One region of the Phyllobacterium sp. 22552 genome, then DNA from elsewhere that is predicted to be linked to it. Evidence: riboswitches for the same ligand, from Rfam matches in the RefSeq annotation. Region 1 holds a riboswitch; each other region holds the start of a gene.
The links. A riboswitch is a leader RNA that binds a small molecule or an ion and turns the genes downstream of it on or off. The one in region 1 is predicted to bind cobalamin.

Region 1 (4,841 bases):
GCGCTCGCACGTGTTGCGGGATATTGATCTGGCGTGGCTGGAAGAGCCGCTGCCAGCGGATGATATTGATGGGCATGTGCGCCTGTCAGCTTCTACACAAACGCCCGTGGCGGTTGGAGAATCGCTCTATTCGATCCGGCATTTCCGCGAATATATGCAAAAGGGAGCCTGCTCCATCGTTCAGGTCGATGTTGGCCGTATTGGCGGGATCACTCCCTGGCTGAAAGTGGCTCACGCAGCAGAAGCCTTCAATATTCCCGTATGTCCACACTTCCTGATGGAACTCCATGTCAGTCTGACATGCGCGGTTCAGAACGGCAAATATGTTGAGTATATTCCCCAGCTTGATGATCTGACCAAGACTCAAATGCGGATCGAGAATGGCTATGCTTTGGCACCGATGGAACCAGGTATCGGAATCGACTGGGACTGGGATGCCGTTAAAGCCCGCAGCGTGGAAGAGTTCACCACTGAAATTCGCGTTTGATGGCTGACTTAACGAGAAATGATTGCCCTGTTCAGGGCTGAAGTGCATGACTGGCATCATAAGATGCCCAATGGAGATATGAGATGACAGGCAAGCTTGAAGGCAAACGCGTTCTTATCACGGCAGCTGGACAAGGCATTGGTCGGGCTTCGGTGCTGGCTTTCGCACGCGAAGGTGCAATCGTGCATGCAACCGATATCAATCAGCAACTGCTCGATGCTTTGCCGAAGGAAGCCAATATCAAGCCGCGCAAGCTCGACGTGCTCAAGGCAGAAGAAGTGACGCAGATCATTGGCGAAATCGGCGCTATCGATGTGCTGTTTAATTGCGCTGGTTTTGTCCATGGCGGTTCAATTCTCGATATGCCGGACGCCGATCTGGATTTTGCACTTGATCTCAATGTCCGCGCCATGATCCGCACGATCAGGGCGGTACTACCGGGTATGATCGAACGTAAGGACGGTGCTATCGTCAATATGTCTTCAGTCGCCAGCAGCGTGAAAGGTGTCCCGAACCGTTTTGCCTATGGCGTGACCAAGGCTGCCGTATTGGGAATAACCAAATCGGTAGCCGCGGATTATATTACGCAGGGTATTCGCTGCAATGCGATCTGCCCCGGCACGGTGGAAAGTCCTTCGCTTGAGCAACGCATGCGCGCTGGTGGCGACTATGACGCCACGCGGGCGGCATTTATCGCGCGCCAGCCCATGGGGCGTCTGGGCCTCCCGGAAGAAATCGCTGACCTTGCCGTCTATCTTGCTGGTGCTACCTACACCACGGGACAGGCCTACAATATTGATGGCGGCTGGACAGTTTAGGAAAGACCATGACCCTCATCACTGATCTTCGCGTTTTCGATATCCGTTTCCCGACCTCGCAAAGTCTGGACGGATCGGATGCCATGAATCCTGACCCGGACTATTCGGCTGCCTATGTGGTGCTGGATACGGATGCAGGGCTTTCCGGCCACGGCCTTACCTTTACCATCGGGCGCGGCAATGAGATCTGCTGCCTTGCCATTGAGGCCATGAAACACCTTGTTATCGGCCTTGAACTTGATTGGATAAAGGAAAACCCGGGCAGGTTCTGGCATTTTATCACCGGTGACAGCCAGTTACGCTGGATCGGCCCTGATAAGGGTGCAATGCATCTGGCCACAGGCGCGGTAGTGAACGCCGTTTGGGATTTGCTGGCCAAGGAAGCGAAGAAGCCTGTCTGGCAACTGGTCGGTGAAATGACGCCGGAAGAGATCGTCAAAATCGTGGACTTCCGCTATCTTACGGACGTGCTGACGCCTGAAGAGGCGCTGGAAATTCTGCGTAGAGCAGAGGTCGGTAAGAAAGAACGTATTGAAACGCTAAAAGCAGATGGGTATCCCTGCTATACGACATCGGCAGGCTGGCTGGGCTATTCCGATGAAAAGCTCCGTCGCCTTTGTCAGGAGGCCGTGGATGCGGGCTTCAACCACATTAAGATGAAAGTCGGCCGCGATCTCGAAGATGATATCCGACGTCTTACCATCGCGCGCGAAGTGATCGGCCCTGACCGCATTCTCATGATCGATGCCAATCAGGTCTGGGAAGTGAATGAAGCCATTGATTGGGTGAACAAGCTTGCCTTCGTCAAGCCGTTCTTCATTGAAGAGCCAACGAGCCCCGACGACGTTGCGGGCCATCGCAAAATTCGGCAGGCTATCCATCCGGTGAAAGTCGCGACCGGTGAGATGTGTCAGAACCGCATCATGTTCAAACAGTTCATCGCCGAAGGCGCTATCGATGTCGTGCAGATCGATAGTTGCCGCATGGGTGGACTGAACGAAGTGCTGGCGGTGCTGCTTATCGCCGCAAAGTATGAGCTACCAGTCTGGCCGCATGCGGGCGGTGTTGGTCTGTGTGAATATGTCCAGCATCTGTCAATGATTGATTATATCGCCGTTTCAGGGACGAAAGAGGGCAGGGTTATCGAGTATGTCGATCATCTGCACGAGCATTTTGTTGATCCCTGCAACATTCAGGATGCGGCCTATATGCCACCCTCGCTGCCGGGCTTTTCAATTGAGATGAAACCGGAATCGATCAAGCAGTATTTGCATCACGGTCTTTAAAGCCTTTCCGCCCGGTAAATGAACCATCGCCGTCTCTGGTGATATTCATTGCTGACATGGAAAGGGTATTGTGCCGCCATTCTGACGTGCCGGAGTGGCGGCATTTTCTGTTTTTTCGGTCGTGTCGTCTTGTGTAAATGCGATGTCGTTTCCGCACCTATTCTTTTTATCATCCGGATGCTTTTATCAGGCTACTTGAGGTGCCGCTTTCTAGGGAAGGTGGAGAATTGGGAAGCCGGTTTAATCCCGGCGCTGCCCCCGCAACGGTAGTGGAGTGAAACGCGGCAAAATAGCCACTGGAGCATGGTTCCGGGAAGGCGCCGTGAGGCTCGCAAGAGCAACTCCAGAGCCCGGAAACCAGCCGCAAGCGATAACACCGACTGATCGCGGTGGGCGATCAAGGAGCATTGTTTTGTATGGGCAGCCATACGGACGGTCTTCTCCGTCACCACCAGTCAGTTCTTTCGCAAATGAGATGGCGAGGACACGACATGGACGCACATAGTGAACTACTCCGGAACCTGAAACACCGGAAACCTGGTTATGGCCTTGAGCAGGCTTTCTACAATGATCCGGAGTATTTCCGGTTGGATATGGAAAATATCTTCTACCGCGACTGGCTGTTTATCGGTCATGATTGCGAAGTGGCGCGACCGGGCAATTATTTTACCGTGCAGATTGGCGATTATCCGGTCGTTATCGTCCGGGACCGCGAGAAGAAAATACGCGCGTTTCATAATTCATGCCGCCATCGCGGGTCGCGCGTTTGTGCTTCTGAACGGGGCACCTCGGCGAAGCTTGTTTGCCCCTATCATCAGTGGACTTATGAACTGGATGGCCGTCTATTATTCGCGCGCCAGATGGGCGACGATTTCGATGCCAGCCAGCACAGCCTGAAGACGGTGCATTGCGAAAGCGTTGGCGGCTATATCTTCATCTGCCTTGCGCCGATTGCGCCGGATTTTGCCGCTACGCGTGCCATGATCGATCCTTATCTTGCACCGCATCGCCTCAGCGAAACCAAAGTCGCCTTTCAAAGCTCGATCGTGGAGAAGGGTAATTGGAAGCTGGTGTGGGAAAACAACCGCGAATGCTATCATTGCGCCGCCAATCATCCGGAACTCTGTAAGACGTTTCCTGAAGCACCAAGCGTGACTGGCATACAAGGCTCAAAGGATGATCCGGAAATCGTGGCGCATTGGGACAAATGCGAAGCCGCAGGTCTGCCGAGCGTGTTCCGTATCGATGAAAATGGCCAGTACCGTGCGACACGCGTGCCGCTGCTTCACGAAGCCGAGAGCTATACCATGTCGGGCAAACGTGCTGTAGCGCGTCAGCTTAGCGATGATGTGAATGCACGGCAGATCGGTTCGCTATTGCTCTATCATTATCCGACGACGTGGAATCACATTCTGGGGGATCATGCCCTTTCTTTCCGCGTTCTCCCGCTTAGCCCGACAGAAACCCAGGTCACGACCAAGTGGCTGGTGCACAAGGACGCGGTGGAAGGCGTCGATTACACCATTGAGGAACTCACGCATGTCTGGCTCGAAACCAATGATCAGGACCGCCAGATCGTTGAAGAAAATGCTTTTGGCATTCGCTCTCCTGCCTATGAGCCGGGCCCTTATTCGGTAGAGCATGAAGGCGGTGTTCTGCAATTCCTTGAATGGTATTCCAACACGATGGAAACGCGCCTTTCCGGCGACAAGCGACTGAGCAAGGTAGCGTAGTGAATATGGGCATTCCTCAAAAGTACCCGCATCTCGATCAGATGCAGCCATGGAACGACCGGCTGCATCTGCTGGAGTGCCTGTCTGTCATTGAGGAAGCGCCCAATGTGAAGACATTCACATTTCGTTCCGACAATCAAAACTGGTTCCGGTATGAGCCCGGCCAGTTCATGACGTTTGAATTGGGTACGCAGCCGGATGCGGTCCTGCGTACCTATACACTCTCTTCCAGCCCCTCGCGGCCATTTACGATTGCAATCACGGTCAAAGCGCAGGATGGCAGCATCGGCACCCGCTGGATGCTGGACCACCTCACGCCGGGCGCGCGGCTGAAAGCATTTGGGCCGCTGGGTGACTTTTCAATCTCAAAACATCCCGGCGAAAAATATCTGTTTATTTCTGCCGGATCAGGCATCACGCCTATGATGTCAATGACGCGCTGGATGCAGGATTGTGCACCACAAAGCGATATTAGTCTTGTCAGTTGCGCACGCCGCCCGAGCGATATAATTTTTCG
Region 2 (4,841 bases), on a different contig from region 1:
TCGGAAACTGCTTTGCCGGGGGAAATGCGTCCAAGCGGACGATAGGGATCGAGCAAATGTGTCGCCATCCAGGTAACCGCGCCAAGGCAGATGATGATCAGCAGCGGCGCCGCCCAGATGATCAATTCCAGCTGGGTGGAGTGATCCCATTCCGGGTCATAAGGCGCATCCGTGTTTGACTGCCGGTATTTCCAGGCAAAGAACACGGTGAGCACCATCACGGGAATGATAATGACAAGCATGAGGACGGTAGAAATAATGATCAGGTCGCGCTGTTGCACGGCGACGTCGCCTGACGGGCTCATGACAACAGCATTGCACGCGCTAAGCAATGCAAGCAGTGGAAGCAGGGCGATGGCAAAAAAACGGTTCAAGAGACTTCCTGTCAATGGAAACAGCGCCTAGTTGCGCCATCACTAGCTGCACCATAGTCAGAGCGACATTGGACAATTTGCCCAATCCTCCCGTAGTGTGTCACAATGATAAAGGATACGCTAGCAGTGACCGCAAACGAGCAAACCTGAACGGTTTCAATATTTGATCGAGGAGCGCACCGGGCAATGAGCGCTAAAACAGGAGCGGCATCTTCGACAACGCTTGAGCAGGACGCAACGCGCCTTCACTCGCGACATGACGACGTTAACGTTGGCGAGATTGCCATCGGCGTGATTATCGGCAGAACGTCCGAATTCTTTGACTTCTTCGTCTATGCTATTGCCTCCGTGCTGGTCTTTCCGAAACTGGTGTTCCCCTATGTTGATGCTCTGACGGGCACGATCTATTCGTTCGGTATTTTTGCGCTGGCCTTTCTTGCGCGGCCGATTGGCACGGTTATCTTCATGCAGATCGATCGCACTTATGGCCGTGGCGTAAAATTGACGATTGCCCTGTTCCTGCTTGGTAGCTCGACCGTTGCGGTGGCGTTCCTACCCGGTTATGCCCAAGTCGGTTGGGCATCTGCAGCGCTTTTGGCACTGTTCCGGATAGGACAGGGGCTTGCGCTGGGCGGTGAGTGGGATGGCCTCGCATCGCTTCTGGCGCTCAATGCACCCAAGCAACGCCGTGGCTGGTATGCGATGATACCGCAACTCGGTGCTCCCTTGGGGCTTATGGTTGCGGCGGGGCTGTTCGCATTTTTCGTTGCCAATCTTTCCGCAGAAGACTTCCTGGGCTGGGGCTGGCGCTATCCGTTTTTCGTTGCTTTCGCTATTAATGTGGTGGCGCTGTTTGCACGGTTGCGAATGGTTGTTACGCCGCAATATGCAAAATTATATGAAAGCAGAGAACTGCAGCCAACGACGGTGGCCAACACATTACAGCATGAAGGTCGCCACGTGGTCATTGGTGCTTTTGCACCGCTTGCGAGTTTTGCGCTCTTTCATATGGTAACGGTATTTCCACTGTCTTGGGTCTTCCTGTTTACGGATCAGGGCCCGGCCCGCTTTCTTTTGATTGAAGCATTCGGAGCGGCTGTGGGCGTCATTACCGTGTTTGCGTCGGGCACGATTGCCGACCGCGTCGGACGCCGGAATTTGCTGGGCGGCACCGCCATAGCCATTGCCGTGTTCAGTGGGTTTGCTCCTCAATTGCTTGATGGCGGCGACATCGGCGAACTGATCTTCATGATCCTTGGATTTATTTTGCTTGGTCTGTCCTTCGGCCAGTCATCCGGCTCAGTGGCCTCGCGCTTCTCAAAGAAGTTCCGCTATACCGGCTCGGCATTGACCAGCGATATGGCATGGTTGTTCGGGGCGGGTTTCGCACCGCTGGTCGCGCTGCTGCTATCTAGCCATTTCGGCCTGATAGCTGCGGGCGGCTATCTGCTCTCCGGTGCTGTGTGCACGCTTATAGCCCTCAGCTTGAATCGTCAGACCGACAATCAGGACGTGTAGTCCCTTCCTCACTCATTCCATTTCGTGCGCAGCGCCAAATTGATTGGCAGCTGTGCATAGTTTCAATTTTGGTTTGATCTAGCTGTTGACGGATTTTTAACATCCACTACTATATATAGTGTTCAAGGTTCTTCCGATTCGTGAGAGTGGGAAGCTAAGACGGGAATACGGTGAGTGGTGCCTTTAAGGTACTGTGATGCCGGAGCTGCCCCCGCAACTGTAAGCGGCTAGCACCTGTTCGATACTGTCACTGGGGCTCTAGGCCCCGGGAAGGCAAGAATAAGTGCGTTGATCTGCGAGCCAGGAGACCTGCCTTGATCTGATGAGTCCACCGGCGGGGTGCCGGAGCGGTCGCGCCAATGCACGAGGATTTTCCGTGTAAAACGCTTCCCTGCCCCTCCACGAGCGAGCAACAGGGTGAAGTGCATGAGAAACCTATCCAGCGCATTGATTGTGGGCGACCCGCCGTAAATCGGGCGGCACTTGAGTAAGTCATACAGTTTTAAACCAAACTAGCTGGCAGCAATCAGAGCTGCCAGACCATGTTCTCACGACCAAAAATCAAATGAGGAAGTCATGAATATTGTCGTTTACAGCAAGCCGGCCTGTGTCCAGTGCACCGCTACGACCCGAGCTCTTGACCGGCAGGGTATGGAGTATGACGTTATTGATATTTCCAACGATCAGGATGCTCTCGAACTTGTTCAAAGTCTCGGCTACCGCCAGGTACCTGTGGTTGTCGCCGGCGAAAAACACTGGGCCGGTTTTCGCCCGGATATGATTAGCACCCTTGCCTGACAGGGATGGGTGTCATGAGTGGGATCGTCTATTTTTCGAGCAGGTCGGAGAATACCCACCGTTTTGTTTCCAAGCTGGGCTTCACCTCACAACGGATACCGATCGGTTCTCATGAAGAGCTGAAGATCAACGCACCCTATATTTTGATCGTGCCAACTTATAGCGGCGATGGCGGCAAGGGTGCCGTTCCAAAACAGGTGATCCGCTTCCTCAACCAGGCGGAAAACCGTTTAAATCTCCGCGGCGTGATTTCCGCGGGTAACAGTAACTTCGGAGCGACCTTCGGGATTGCCGGCGACATCATCTCTGCCAAATGCCAGGTGCCTTACCTTTACAGGTTCGAGCTGATCGGCACGGAGCAGGATGTCGTAAACGTCAAACATGGATTGGAACGATTTTGGACGCGCTCACGCTCGAACGACCAGTGAAAGCCAACGAACCAGTGCTGGATTACCACGCGCTGAACGCGATGCTGAACCTTTATGATGAGGAGGGCAACATCCAGTTCGATCAGGATCGTATGGCGGCGAAGCAGTATTTTCTGCAGCATGTGAACCAGAATACGGTGTTCTTTCACAATTTGCGCGAGAAGCTCGATTACCTGGTAACCGAAGGCTATTATGAGCGCGCGGTGCTTGATCAATATTCCTTCAATTTCATGCGCGATCTGTTCAACCATGCCTATGCGAAGAAATTTAGGTTTCCAACATTTCTTGGCGCATTCAAGTATTACACCAGCTACACGCTGAAGACCTTTGACGGAAAACGCTATCTTGAGCGTTACGAGGACCGCATCTGCATGGTGGCGCTGACGCTGGCGCAAGGAAGTGAAACCCTGGCGCGGGATATGGTTGACGAGATCATTTCCGGGCGTTTCCAGCCTGCAACTCCCACCTTTCTCAATGCTGGAAAGAAACAGCGCGGCGAGCTGGTGTCCTGCTTTCTGCTCCGAATTGAAGACAATATGGAATCAATCGCGAGGGGTATCAACTCGGCCCTGCAGCTCTCCAAACGCGGGGGCGGCGTTGCATTATCGCTCACCAATATCCGTGAAGCGGGCGCGCCGATAAAGCAGATTGAAAATCAGTCATCCGGCATCATTCCAGTCATGAAGCTTTTGGAGGATAGTTTTTCCTATGCCAACCAGCTTGGTGCAAGACAGGGGGCAGGTGCGGTCTATCTGAACGCACATCATCCCGACATAATGCGTTTCCTCGATACCAAGCGCGAAAATGCGGATGAGAAAATCCGTATCAAGACGCTGTCGCTCGGCGTTGTCGTGCCGGATATTACTTTCGAATTGGCGAAGAACAATGAGGATATGTATCTGTTCTCTCCCTATGACGTAGAGCGGGTCTACGGCGTGGCCTTTACGGAAATTTCGGTGACAGAAAAGTACCGTGAAATGGTCGCAGATTCGCGTATCCGCAAAAAGAAAATCAAGGCTCGCGACTTCTTTCAGGTCTTGGCCGAAATCCAGTTCGAAAGCGGCTATCCCTACATCATGTTCGAGGACACAGTGAATCGCGCCAACCCGATTGCAGGGCGCATCACCATGAGCAATCTGTGCTCGGAAATCCTTCAGGTCAGCGAGGCGAGCGAATACAATGCCGATCTGTCCTATAGCGATATGGGCAAGGATATCTCCTGTAATCTCGGCTCGCTGAATATTGCCGCCGCAATGGATTCAATGGATTTTGGCAAAACCATCGAAACGGCCATCAGGGCGCTGAGCGCCGTCTCGGACATGAGCCATATCTCGTCGGTGCCTTCTATCGAAAAGGGTAATGATGACAGCCATGCCATCGGCCTTGGGCAGATGAATCTGCATGGTTACCTGGCCCGCGAACGCATTTATTACGGCTCTGACGAAGGTATCGATTTCACCAATATCTATTTCTACACCGTGACCTATCACGCCGTTCGCGCATCCAATCGCCTAGCGGTTGAACGCGGCCAAAGCTTCAAGGGCTTCGAGAACTCGAAATATGCATCTGGAGAATATTTCGACAAGTATACGGCGCAGGAATGGCTGCCAGCAACTGAGCGGGTCCGCGAATTGTTCGAAACAGCTGGCATTGCGATCCCGACACAGGCCGACTGGCTGGCACTGAAAGAGGCTGTGGTGGTATCCGGTCTTTACAATCAGAA
Region 3 (4,841 bases), 280 kb from region 1:
GGAAGTGCAAGACCTGATGGATTGTCACCAGATCGAAAGACTCTCTGTCTACCGGCAAGGAATAGACGTCACCTTGACGGACTTGCGCGTTGGCAATGCCGGACTTCTCAAGATTTGACCGGGCAATCGTCAACATGTCGCGATTGATATCGATACCGACACCGCGCAAGTAGAGCGGAGCAAAGAGCTCAAGCAGGCGCCCGGTACCCGTACCGACGTCGAGCATCGCTTGAAACGGTCTTGCACCTATGATCTTGGTAAGGGCCTCTTCCACAGCGCCGTCTGGAACATGCAACGAGCGGATAGCATCCCAGCTTGAAGCATTCGCGCTAAAATAGGCAGCCGCACGTTCACGGCGCTGAAGCTTCACAGAGGAAAGACGTTCAAGGTCACGCTCCAGCAGGGGATCAGAACAATCCAGGCGATCTAGCAGGGAACGGGCAATATCTCCCACAATCAATGATTCCGCCAAACGGAAATAGGCCCAGGAGCCTTCCTGATAGCGGTTGATAAGACTTGCTTCAAAGAGCAATTTCAGATGTCGTGACACTCGCGGCTGAGATTGTCCTAAAATGGATGTGAGGTCGGAAACGGTTAGATCACCACGCGACAACAAAGCAAGAATGCGTAGCCGACTAGGCTCAGCTGCCGCTTTCAACGTATCAACCATCAGGTCGAGATTAAGATTGTGCCGGTCCATAACCAATCCTCAAAAGACATAAAGATATGTTTATGTCATGAGGCGACGATTGGCAAGAGGTTTTTGCCATTGACGACAATTTCTGCCGCGTCTGAAATAGGCGCCAGAATCAAATTAGAAAGACATCAATGAGTGCAGGAACGAACCGTCAGCGTTCAATCAACAAAGCGCTGACCTTGCTTTTACCCGCCGTTCCCTACTCCGATTCGGAACCAATACGCGCGGCCGCAGGTGCGCCCCATATGAAGACCTTGCCGCCGCCGATTGCCGTATGGTTGGCCGCTATTGCCCATGTGCGGCATCAACATACAGACTATGATGCGCTGCGCGACGAAGGCTATGACAAAGAGTCCGCTCGTTTCTTCGTGCTTGATGCGATTAATCGCAAACTGACGGAATGGCGGGCGACACGTCTTCTGGATCCGGATGAGGAAGATCTGAGCTGAGCTGGCCCCAGCCTTCTTCAAAAATAAGGTCCTGTAATTGGATTCTTTTGCGCCAGCCCTTTTTTTCCAGCTCCGGTGCATCAAAAAGCTCGTCGACATAGCCCAGGCATAGATAGGCAACAATCTCAACGTGATCCGGAATACCTAATATTTGGCGCATGTCATTGTCGTGATAGATGCTCACCCAGCCAACGCCAATACCTTCAGCACGGGCAGCAAGCCACAAATTTTGGACTGCACAAACGGTGCTATAGACATCCATCTGGCGGTTGTGGGTGCGACCGAGCACGACCGTTCCACCGCGTGTCCGGTCGCAGGTGATGCATAAATTGACCGGCGCTTTAAGGATGCCTTCCAATTTGAGAGAGGCATACAGCGCCCGGCGTTCATCTTGAAACAGGGCCTTGGCTTCCTCGTTGGCTTTGGCGAAAGCGCGGTGCACTTGCCTCTTGCGGGCCATATCGCGAATTGTGATGAAGTTCCAAGGCTGCATGAAGCCTACAGATGGAGCATGGTGCGCCGCATCGAGCAATCGCATCAAAACATCATAGGCGATCGGTTTTGACAAAAACTGATCGCGGACGTCTCGCCGGGTATAAATCGCCTTATAAACGGCCGCACGCTCATCGTCAGTAAAATCACCCGCTGGAACCGGACTATCAAAAGCTTCGTGCATTGTTTGCTCCTAACAACGCTTGAGGCCCTCGCCGCCGTCCGCGCAGCTTGGGCTATGGGGTCCGGCCGGTCTTCTGACTTGGGTTCAGCTGAACCGTGCGCCTTCCTGTGGCCTCTCGGCCACCGTGGCATAATGCACGGTCATTCCCCTTACAGCGCTGGGCACGTGCCGGATTTTCACCGGCTTCCCGATTCTCCGCAATCGTCTAAATTGCTGGCACCGGACCTGTTTTCTATTCGCCATGAAAAGGCACTTGGCGCAAGCCTTAGACCCTGTAAATCCACTGTTCGGGAATACGAATATCAACTTTTTCACCGGCGCGTATGATCCCGGGCTTTTCAACCCAAGCGACGATACCCCGCGAGCGCTTGGACACGCGTACAAAATCCAATGCAGTGGTGGTTTCGTCAGGAGTACCCGCATGCGAAGCAATAGAACGACCAGCAATCTTGCAGGGCGCATTCTGTCCATCGACTTTCAACGTCACGCCACCTTCAAAAAACATCAGCGATCTGGGTGGTAGCATCGAAAGGGATGGAATACCGGAAATCACCATGTTTCCACCGATCCATTCAGCTTTCAGCTGAGGCAAGCCCATGCCTCCTGCGATCTCGTCAAGCTCGTCGGCACTTAGAATGGAAAGGTGGCGTTCGTTGCGCATCTCGGTGCCACGCGGATACCAAGGCTCACGTCCGCCAGAGCGACGCGTCTGACCCGCGTGAAAGTCACCGACAATACCGTCAAAAGTCAGTTCCAGTGAATCTGTTGGAGAAGTGACAAAATCCCTGTCGAGTGCCTCAAATAGCCCGATCACACGACCACTGACCTTACGCGAAGGGACTATTTCGTCACGATTACCGAACAGGTCAGTCATCATTTGCTCCAAAGAGTTCCCTGCTTTAGAAAAGCGGCAAATTATCTGGCGATTACACCAGCAAAGACAACGGGGAACCTTGCGGTTCCCCATCTATATTTAGCGTGTCAGAGGCTTGTAGCTTGGACGCTTTGGATTGACGCTATCGGGACCGAGACGACGAATCTTGTCGTTTTCATAATCTTCGAAATTGCCTTCAAACCATTCGACATGGCTATCGCCTTCGAAAGCCAGGATATGCGTCGCGAGACGGTCAAGGAACATGCGATCATGGCTGATGATCACAGCGCAACCTGCATATTTTTCCAAGGCATCTTCAAGTGCTGCCAAGGTTTCCGTGTCTAGATCGTTTGTCGGTTCGTCGAGGAGCAAAACATTGCCACCGGACTGAAGCATCTTGGCCAGATGCACGCGGTTACGCTGACCACCAGAAAGATTTCCAACTTTCTGCTGCTGGTCGGTACCCTTGAAGTTGAATGCTGAAACATAAGCGCGGGAGTTCATCTCATGCTTGCCAAGCTTGATGATGTCAGTTCCGCCGGAAATTTCTTCCCAGACATTCTTGTCGGCTTTCAGGTGATCGCGACTCTGATCGACATATCCGAGGTTAACAGTCTCGCCGACGCGAATAGTGCCGGAATCCGGCTTTTCCTGACCGGTGATCATCTTGAACAGAGTGGTTTTACCCGCACCGTTCGGACCAATAATGCCAACAATACCGCCGGGTGGCAGTTTGAAAGTCAGGTTTTCGATCAGCACACGATCACCGAAAGACTTGGTGAGATTTTCGGCTTCGATAACCACCTGACCCAGCCGTTCACCCGCCGGTATCAGAATCTGGGCATCGCCGGGGCGCTGGTCGTTAGCGGCATCAACGAGCGCATCATAGGCCTTGATACGCGCCTTCGATTTTGCCTGACGTGCTTTCGGGCTGGCGGAAATCCACTCGCGTTCGCGCTCGAGAGCTTTCTGACGGGAGTCATCTTCACGGCCTTCCTGCAGCATGCGCTTGGACTTGGCACCAAGATAGGCAGAGTAATTGCCTTCATAAGCAATGCCGCGCCCACGGTCGAGTTCGAGAATCCAGCCGGTCACATTGTCAAGGAAGTAGCGATCATGCGTAATCAGAAGCACGGAGCCCTTATATTCGCGCAGATGTTTTTCAAGCCAGGCGGTCGTTTCAGCGTCCAAATGGTTGGTCGGTTCGTCGAGCAGAAGAAGATCAGGCTGTGACAGGAGCAAGCGGCACAAAGCAACACGGCGGCGCTCACCACCGGAAAGATTGGTTACTTCGCTGTCGCCGGGTGGGCAACGAAGTGCTTCCATCGCCATCTCAACTTGCGATTCAAGGTCCCAGAGGTTTTGAGAATCGATGACATCCTGTAACTTGGCGCCTTCATCGGCGGTCTCGTCGGAGTAATTCATCATCAATTCATTGTAGCGATCGAGAATGGCCTTCTTGTCGGCAACGCCATCCATGACATTGCCCATAACGTCCTTGGCTGGATCCAAATAAGGTTCCTGCGCCAGATAGCCAACGGTAGCGCCATCCGCCAACCAAGCCTCGCCTGTATATTCCTTATCCAGACCAGCCATGATTTTCAGAACTGTAGACTTACCAGCACCATTTGGACCCAGAATACCAATCTTGGCATCTGGGTAGAAGGACAAGTTGATATTCTCAAGAACCTTCTTGGTTCCATATGCCTTGTTCAGGCCGGACATGTGATAGATGAATTGGCGTGCCATAACGCGCGTCACTCCGATGCTCGGGATTTCTTTTGAATGAATTTGCGCCGTATGTAGGCGAAAGCCTCAGCCGTGGCAATGGATGCCCATCAATTTCGACCTTCGCCAAACGAGCGAAACCGGGCGCGGATATTTCCGTCACCCGGTTTCCCCTCTGGTGCCGCAACAGGAAGCGTCCTCTTCTCCCGGTAGCGGCCATGTAAACTAACTAGACGAAATACGTTTCGTCATTGCAACAACATCATCCGATTCGCGATTACACCGCAAAATTGCAATGCCCGCGAAACTCATATGCTTCAGGTTTAAAGTTCTGCGGCAAGTTTAACGGGTTTGCAAGGGGTTTTGCAAAATAAAATTGCACACCAAATCGCCTGACTAATAATTGAGCACAATAGT
Region 4 (4,841 bases), on a different contig from region 1:
CATCGAAGCGCGGCGCCTGGCTTGTCGGGCCGACGAACATGCCTGAAAACAGATAGGACAAGGATGGATGTCTCTGCCAATGCAAAACCAGACTTTTCAGAAGGTCCGGACGGCGCAAAAACGGGCTGTCATTGGGTGTTTCGCCGCCAACCACCACATGATTGCCGCCGCCAGTGCCCGTATGACGCCCGTCAATCATGAATTTATCAGCGCCGAGCCTTGTCTGGCGGGCTTCCTCATAAATCGTCTCGGTTGTTGCCACGCATTCGCGCCAATTCGAAGCCGGATGGATATTTACTTCAATCACGCCAGGGTCGGGAGCAACGCGTATCACGCTGATGCGCGGGTCCTGCGGTGGTCCGTAACCTTCGATATGAACCGGCAAGCCGAGTTTGGCGGCAGCAGCTTCCGCCGCCCCGACAAGTTCAAGATAGTCCTCAAGCGCCTCAACCGGCGGCATGAACACGCTCAACCGGCCATCGCGCGGTTCAACCGAAATGGCTGTACGCACCGCGCCGCCAATCTCTCCCAGTTCCTGCTCCACACGCTCTTGGGCATTGCCTTCGGCGGCGGTGAACGAAGCAACCGCTTGCGGCTCGTCTCTCACATCAATGCCGGTTAATGCCGGCGAATCCGGCAAAGGACCCCGCTCTACGGAAGGGTCAACCGGCACGATGAAGGGAAACTCGGAAGGCGGCACATGTGGCAGAGCGCCCAGCGGCAGGCGGTAACCGACAGGAGAGTCGCCCGGAACCAGAAAGAGCTTGCCGCGCCGCGTAGTCCATTTTTCACTGCGCCAGCGCGGACCTTGCGCAGCCTGGCTGTTCCAGCGCTGTACCGGCAATACAAATCCTGTTGGCTCTGTCAGTCCCCGTTCGAAAACACGCGCCATGCGGCTGCGCTCTTCCGGATCTTTCAGCATGGAGTTTGAGGGGTCAACATTCTCCGGCAAATTGCCTTCCTTGACGATCCACTCTGCGGGGTCCTCATAGGCGGCGGCAACCATATCGTCTTCAACGCCCAATTCGCCAGCCATCTCCACCAGCAGTTTGCCCGCATCTTCCGGTTTGACATCCGCCTTGCTGTTTTCCGCGGCGATAAGATCAGGATTGACCCAGATGGGCTGGCCGTCTTTTCGCCAATAGAGTGAGAACGTCCAGCGCGGCAGGCTCTCCCCCGGATACCATTTTCCCTGCCCGTAATGCAGAAATCCGCCCGGCGCGAAACGATCACGCAAGCGCCGGATCAGCTTGTCAGCTTTTTCCCGCTTGGTTGGGCCAACGGCATCGGTGTTCCATTCGCCGGATTCAAAATCGTCAATTGAAACGAATGTCGGCTCGCCGCCCATGGTCAGGCGAACATCCCGTTCCTTGAGCAGCGCATCGACTTTGTTGCCAAGCGCATCGAGCGCGTCCCACGATTCATCGGAAAATGGCTTGGTAATGCGTGGATGCTCCGAGACGCGCGTTACCCGCATGTCAAAACCGAATTCGACATTGGCCGGTTCAGCCATGCCTGAAATCGGTGCAGCGTTGCGATAATGAGGTGTTGCGGCCAGCGGGACATGACTTTCGCCAGTCAGCAACCCCGATGTCGGATCAAGGCCAATCCAACCGGCACCCGGCAAGTAGACCTCGCACCAGGCATGTAGATCAGTAAAATCCGTCGTTGTCCCGGCAGGCCCATCGAGCGCCACCAGATCGGGCTTTAACTGGATGAGGTAGCCGGAAACAAAACGCGCCGCCAGGCCGAGATGACGCAAGGTCTGGACGAGAAGCCAGCTGGTATCACGGCACGAACCTGTACGGACATTCAACGTGGTTTCCGGCTCTTGGACACCGGTTTCCATGCGGATAACATAACCAATCTCGCGCTGGATGCGTGCATTAAGGTCCACGACGAAATTGACTGTATTGGTGCTTGAGCGATCAATCGTTGCCAGAAAATCCGACAGAAGCGGCCCAATCGGCTCCGGCTTCATATATATGGAAAGATCGTCGCGTATATCTTCAGGGTAAGCGAAGGGCCAGATTTCTCCGGCAGGTTCGACGAAGAAATCAAACGGATTATAGACGGTCATATCGGCAATGAGATCGACTTCGATCTTGAGCTCCGTGACGGGCTCAGGAAAGACAAAACGGGCCAGAAAATTACCGTAAGGGTCCTGCTGCAAATTGACGAAATGGTTGGACGGACTGACCTTCAACGAGTGACTCAGCACTTTGGTTCTCGAGTGCGGAGCTGGTTGAAGGCGGATGATCTGCGGCCCGAGCATGATGGGGCGATCATATTTATAGTGAGTCAGATGATAGACTGCTGCGTGAATTGCCATGTCGCCCCAAAATTCAATAAAACATCGATGTCGCCAAAGGCTACATGCGAAGCCTAGCCTACTCCATCGGCTTGTTCACGCTTAAAAAACTTATTCTGCCATTTATTTTAGCACGTACTGAATCTGCACCTTAAACGGGCTGGCAAAATGGACGACACAACCAAATCCAAGAGAGGGGGTAATATAATTTGCATTAGGCTTGCTGCGTGGTTCGACGGGGCTCACCATGAGGGAGGTTATTATTTGCAGGAAGTTACTTCCTGCAAGGTTATCGACCAATGTGCAATCAAACCACATTCCTCATGGTGAGCCCCGTCGAACCACGCAGAAACTCAATGCCAACAAAGGGTAGCTGCTGATTATCACCCTGGAATTGAAAAAGACCCGGACGAGCTGGACACTCACTATCCGGATCTCCATTCATTAAACCAGAAAACGGGAGGTGGGCGAAAGCCTCCCTCTCACTCCTGAGGGAAACATAGCATTCTTCTATTTTTTCCAAGTGCTATCTCTTTTACCCCATTTCATTTTCACTTCGGTTCAACTACTAATCATCGTGATGGTTTCTCCGGCTAGACAATGCTGGAGATGAAAAGGGAACACGGTGAGGCGTACCCAAAAGGGACCGAAACCGTGGCTGCCCCCGCAACTGTAAGCGGTGAGCGACGCCTGATGATGCCACTGATCGCAAGATCGGGAAGGTAAGGCTTTGCCAAGACCCGTGAGCCAGGAGACCTGCCATCATAATTGAAATTCGAACCGGACGGGGTGTGCCGGGAGCGATGCGATGACCTCTGTCCGCATTAGCGGCACCCGAATGCTTTGAATAGCTTCCGGTTCATCGTCTGCGTTCTCTGTCCTCCCCTTGAAAGTTGGCAGGTATGAACGTTTCGCGCATCGTCACTTCGACCCAGCATCATATTATCTACCCTCTCAAACAATCGGCATTGACGATTGTTATAACATTACGCTATCTCCTACCCATGTCGAAGTCCTCAGAATATTTCCACGGCATGGGAGCGCGCCCGTGAGCCATATACAGCTTGATGCAACAGCCGTGAGCTATAAAACCGGAACCCATACTTTGGTTGATGCTGCGTCGGTCGGCATAAGATGTGGCGCAAGGCTCGCTATTATCGGGCCGAATGGCGCTGGAAAATCCACCTTGCTGCGCATGCTGGCCGGGCTGCTGCCACCGACGTCCGGCGGAATAAGCTTCAACGGCAAAATTATCGGTACAATGTCGCCGCTTGAGCGGGCCCGGCAATTTGCCTTTGTCGGCCAGGCCGATGCCCCCGATCAACAGCTTCTTGTCGAGGATTATGTATCTCTTGGCCGCATTCCCCATCTGGGCGTCTTCACACGCACGGTCGACCGGGAAATCGTCGAAGATTCCATGGAGCGCGCGCGGATCAGCCATTTCCGCCGTCGTGCATTGGGTTCATTGTCAGGCGGCGAACGGCAGCGCATGCAATTGGCGCGCGCCCTCGCCCAGCAACCGGCCATCCTGTTTCTTGATGAACCGACCAATCACCTCGATCCAAAGGCGCGCAGCGAACTGCTCCTGCTCGTTGCCGGACTTAATGTCACGACCATTGCCGTTCTGCATGATTTGCCGCTTGTTGCGCCCTTTGCAACCCATGTAGCAGTCATGCACAGCGCTCAGCTTGTAGCGTCAGGCACGCCCGACGAAACGCTGACCCCGCGCATCGTCAGCGATGTATTTGACCTTGATGTGCTGCGCCTCAGGCACCCATCTCGCCAGCGCGACCTTATGGTGTTTGAAGCACCCGAACCGATCCATGACGCCCATTCTCATTCACGGAGCATTTGATGAAAAAATCCCTTTTTGCCCTCGCATTTACTCTTCTGTCTGCGCCTGCCTTTGCTTTCCCTGTAACCGTCGATAGTTGCGGCAAACCTTTGACCTTCGACGCCGCTCCCAAGCGCGTTGTCGTCAATGATATTAACATGAGCGAAATGGCTTTCGCGCTTGGCCTGCAATCTTCAATGGTTGGCGTGACCGGAATCACCGGCTGGTACAAGCTCGATGATGCCTTCATCAAGCAGCAGGGTTCCATTCCGGAACTTGCACCAAAAAATCCGACACTCGAGAATATTATCGCCGTGCAGCCTGATTTCTTCTTTGCTGGATGGAATTACGGCATGCGCATCGGCGGCGAAGTTACCCCCGATACACTTGCGCCCTATGGAATCAAAACCCTCGAACTGACCGAGAGCTGCGTCCATCTCGATAAAAACCGCCCTGCCGCTTCCATGGAGCTTCTCTATGGCGACATCGAAAAGCTGGGCAAAATTTTCGACAAGGAAGCAGAAGCTGAAAAACTGATTTCCGGCTGGAAGACCCAATTGGCACAGATCAAAAAGAAGGTCGGCACCAACAGCGGTACCCGCGTGTTCCTTTATGATTCCGGTGAAGACAAACCATTCACCGCTGGAAAGTTCGCCATCCCTTCAGCGATGATCAGCGAAGCTGGCGGCGTCAACA

Region 2: another riboswitch for cobalamin. It lies ahead of nrdH (glutaredoxin-like protein NrdH); the one in region 1 lies ahead of ACTJI9_RS00530 (aromatic ring-hydroxylating oxygenase subunit alpha).
Region 3: another riboswitch for cobalamin. It lies ahead of bluB (5,6-dimethylbenzimidazole synthase); the one in region 1 lies ahead of ACTJI9_RS00530 (aromatic ring-hydroxylating oxygenase subunit alpha).
Region 4: another riboswitch for cobalamin. It lies ahead of ACTJI9_RS06670 (ABC transporter ATP-binding protein); the one in region 1 lies ahead of ACTJI9_RS00530 (aromatic ring-hydroxylating oxygenase subunit alpha).

Annotation. Positions count from the first base shown of each region.
Region 1 covers NZ_JBQENG010000001.1:111,882-116,722, forward strand. Annotated here, with positions in the region: gene ACTJI9_RS00515 (mandelate racemase/muconate lactonizing enzyme family protein) at 1-487, shown strand, start outside; gene ACTJI9_RS00520 (SDR family oxidoreductase) at 571-1,305, shown strand; gene ACTJI9_RS00525 (L-fuconate dehydratase) at 1,314-2,591, shown strand; cobalamin riboswitch at 2,773-2,971, shown strand; gene ACTJI9_RS00530 (aromatic ring-hydroxylating oxygenase subunit alpha) at 3,083-4,324, shown strand; gene ACTJI9_RS00535 (2Fe-2S iron-sulfur cluster-binding protein) at 4,330-4,841, shown strand, end outside.
Region 2 covers NZ_JBQENG010000007.1:225,448-230,288, forward strand. Annotated here, with positions in the region: gene cyoA (ubiquinol oxidase subunit II) at 1-374, opposite strand, end outside; gene ACTJI9_RS17465 (MFS transporter) at 561-1,892, shown strand; cobalamin riboswitch at 2,001-2,223, shown strand; gene nrdH (glutaredoxin-like protein NrdH) at 2,469-2,690, shown strand; gene nrdI (class Ib ribonucleoside-diphosphate reductase assembly flavoprotein NrdI) at 2,705-3,118, shown strand; gene nrdE (class 1b ribonucleoside-diphosphate reductase subunit alpha) at 3,088-4,841, shown strand, end outside.
Region 3 covers NZ_JBQENG010000001.1:388,538-393,378, reverse strand. Annotated here, with positions in the region: gene ACTJI9_RS01990 (ArsR/SmtB family transcription factor) at 1-700, opposite strand, end outside; gene ACTJI9_RS01985 (DUF2293 domain-containing protein) at 829-1,146, shown strand; gene bluB (5,6-dimethylbenzimidazole synthase) at 1,079-1,822, opposite strand; cobalamin riboswitch at 1,869-2,061, opposite strand; gene ACTJI9_RS01975 (MOSC domain-containing protein) at 2,088-2,696, opposite strand; gene ettA (energy-dependent translational throttle protein EttA) at 2,796-4,445, opposite strand.
Region 4 covers NZ_JBQENG010000002.1:507,161-512,001, forward strand. Annotated here, with positions in the region: gene ACTJI9_RS06665 (DUF2126 domain-containing protein) at 1-2,332, opposite strand, end outside; cobalamin riboswitch at 2,876-3,089, shown strand; gene ACTJI9_RS06670 (ABC transporter ATP-binding protein) at 3,360-4,166, shown strand; gene ACTJI9_RS06675 (ABC transporter substrate-binding protein) at 4,166-4,841, shown strand, end outside.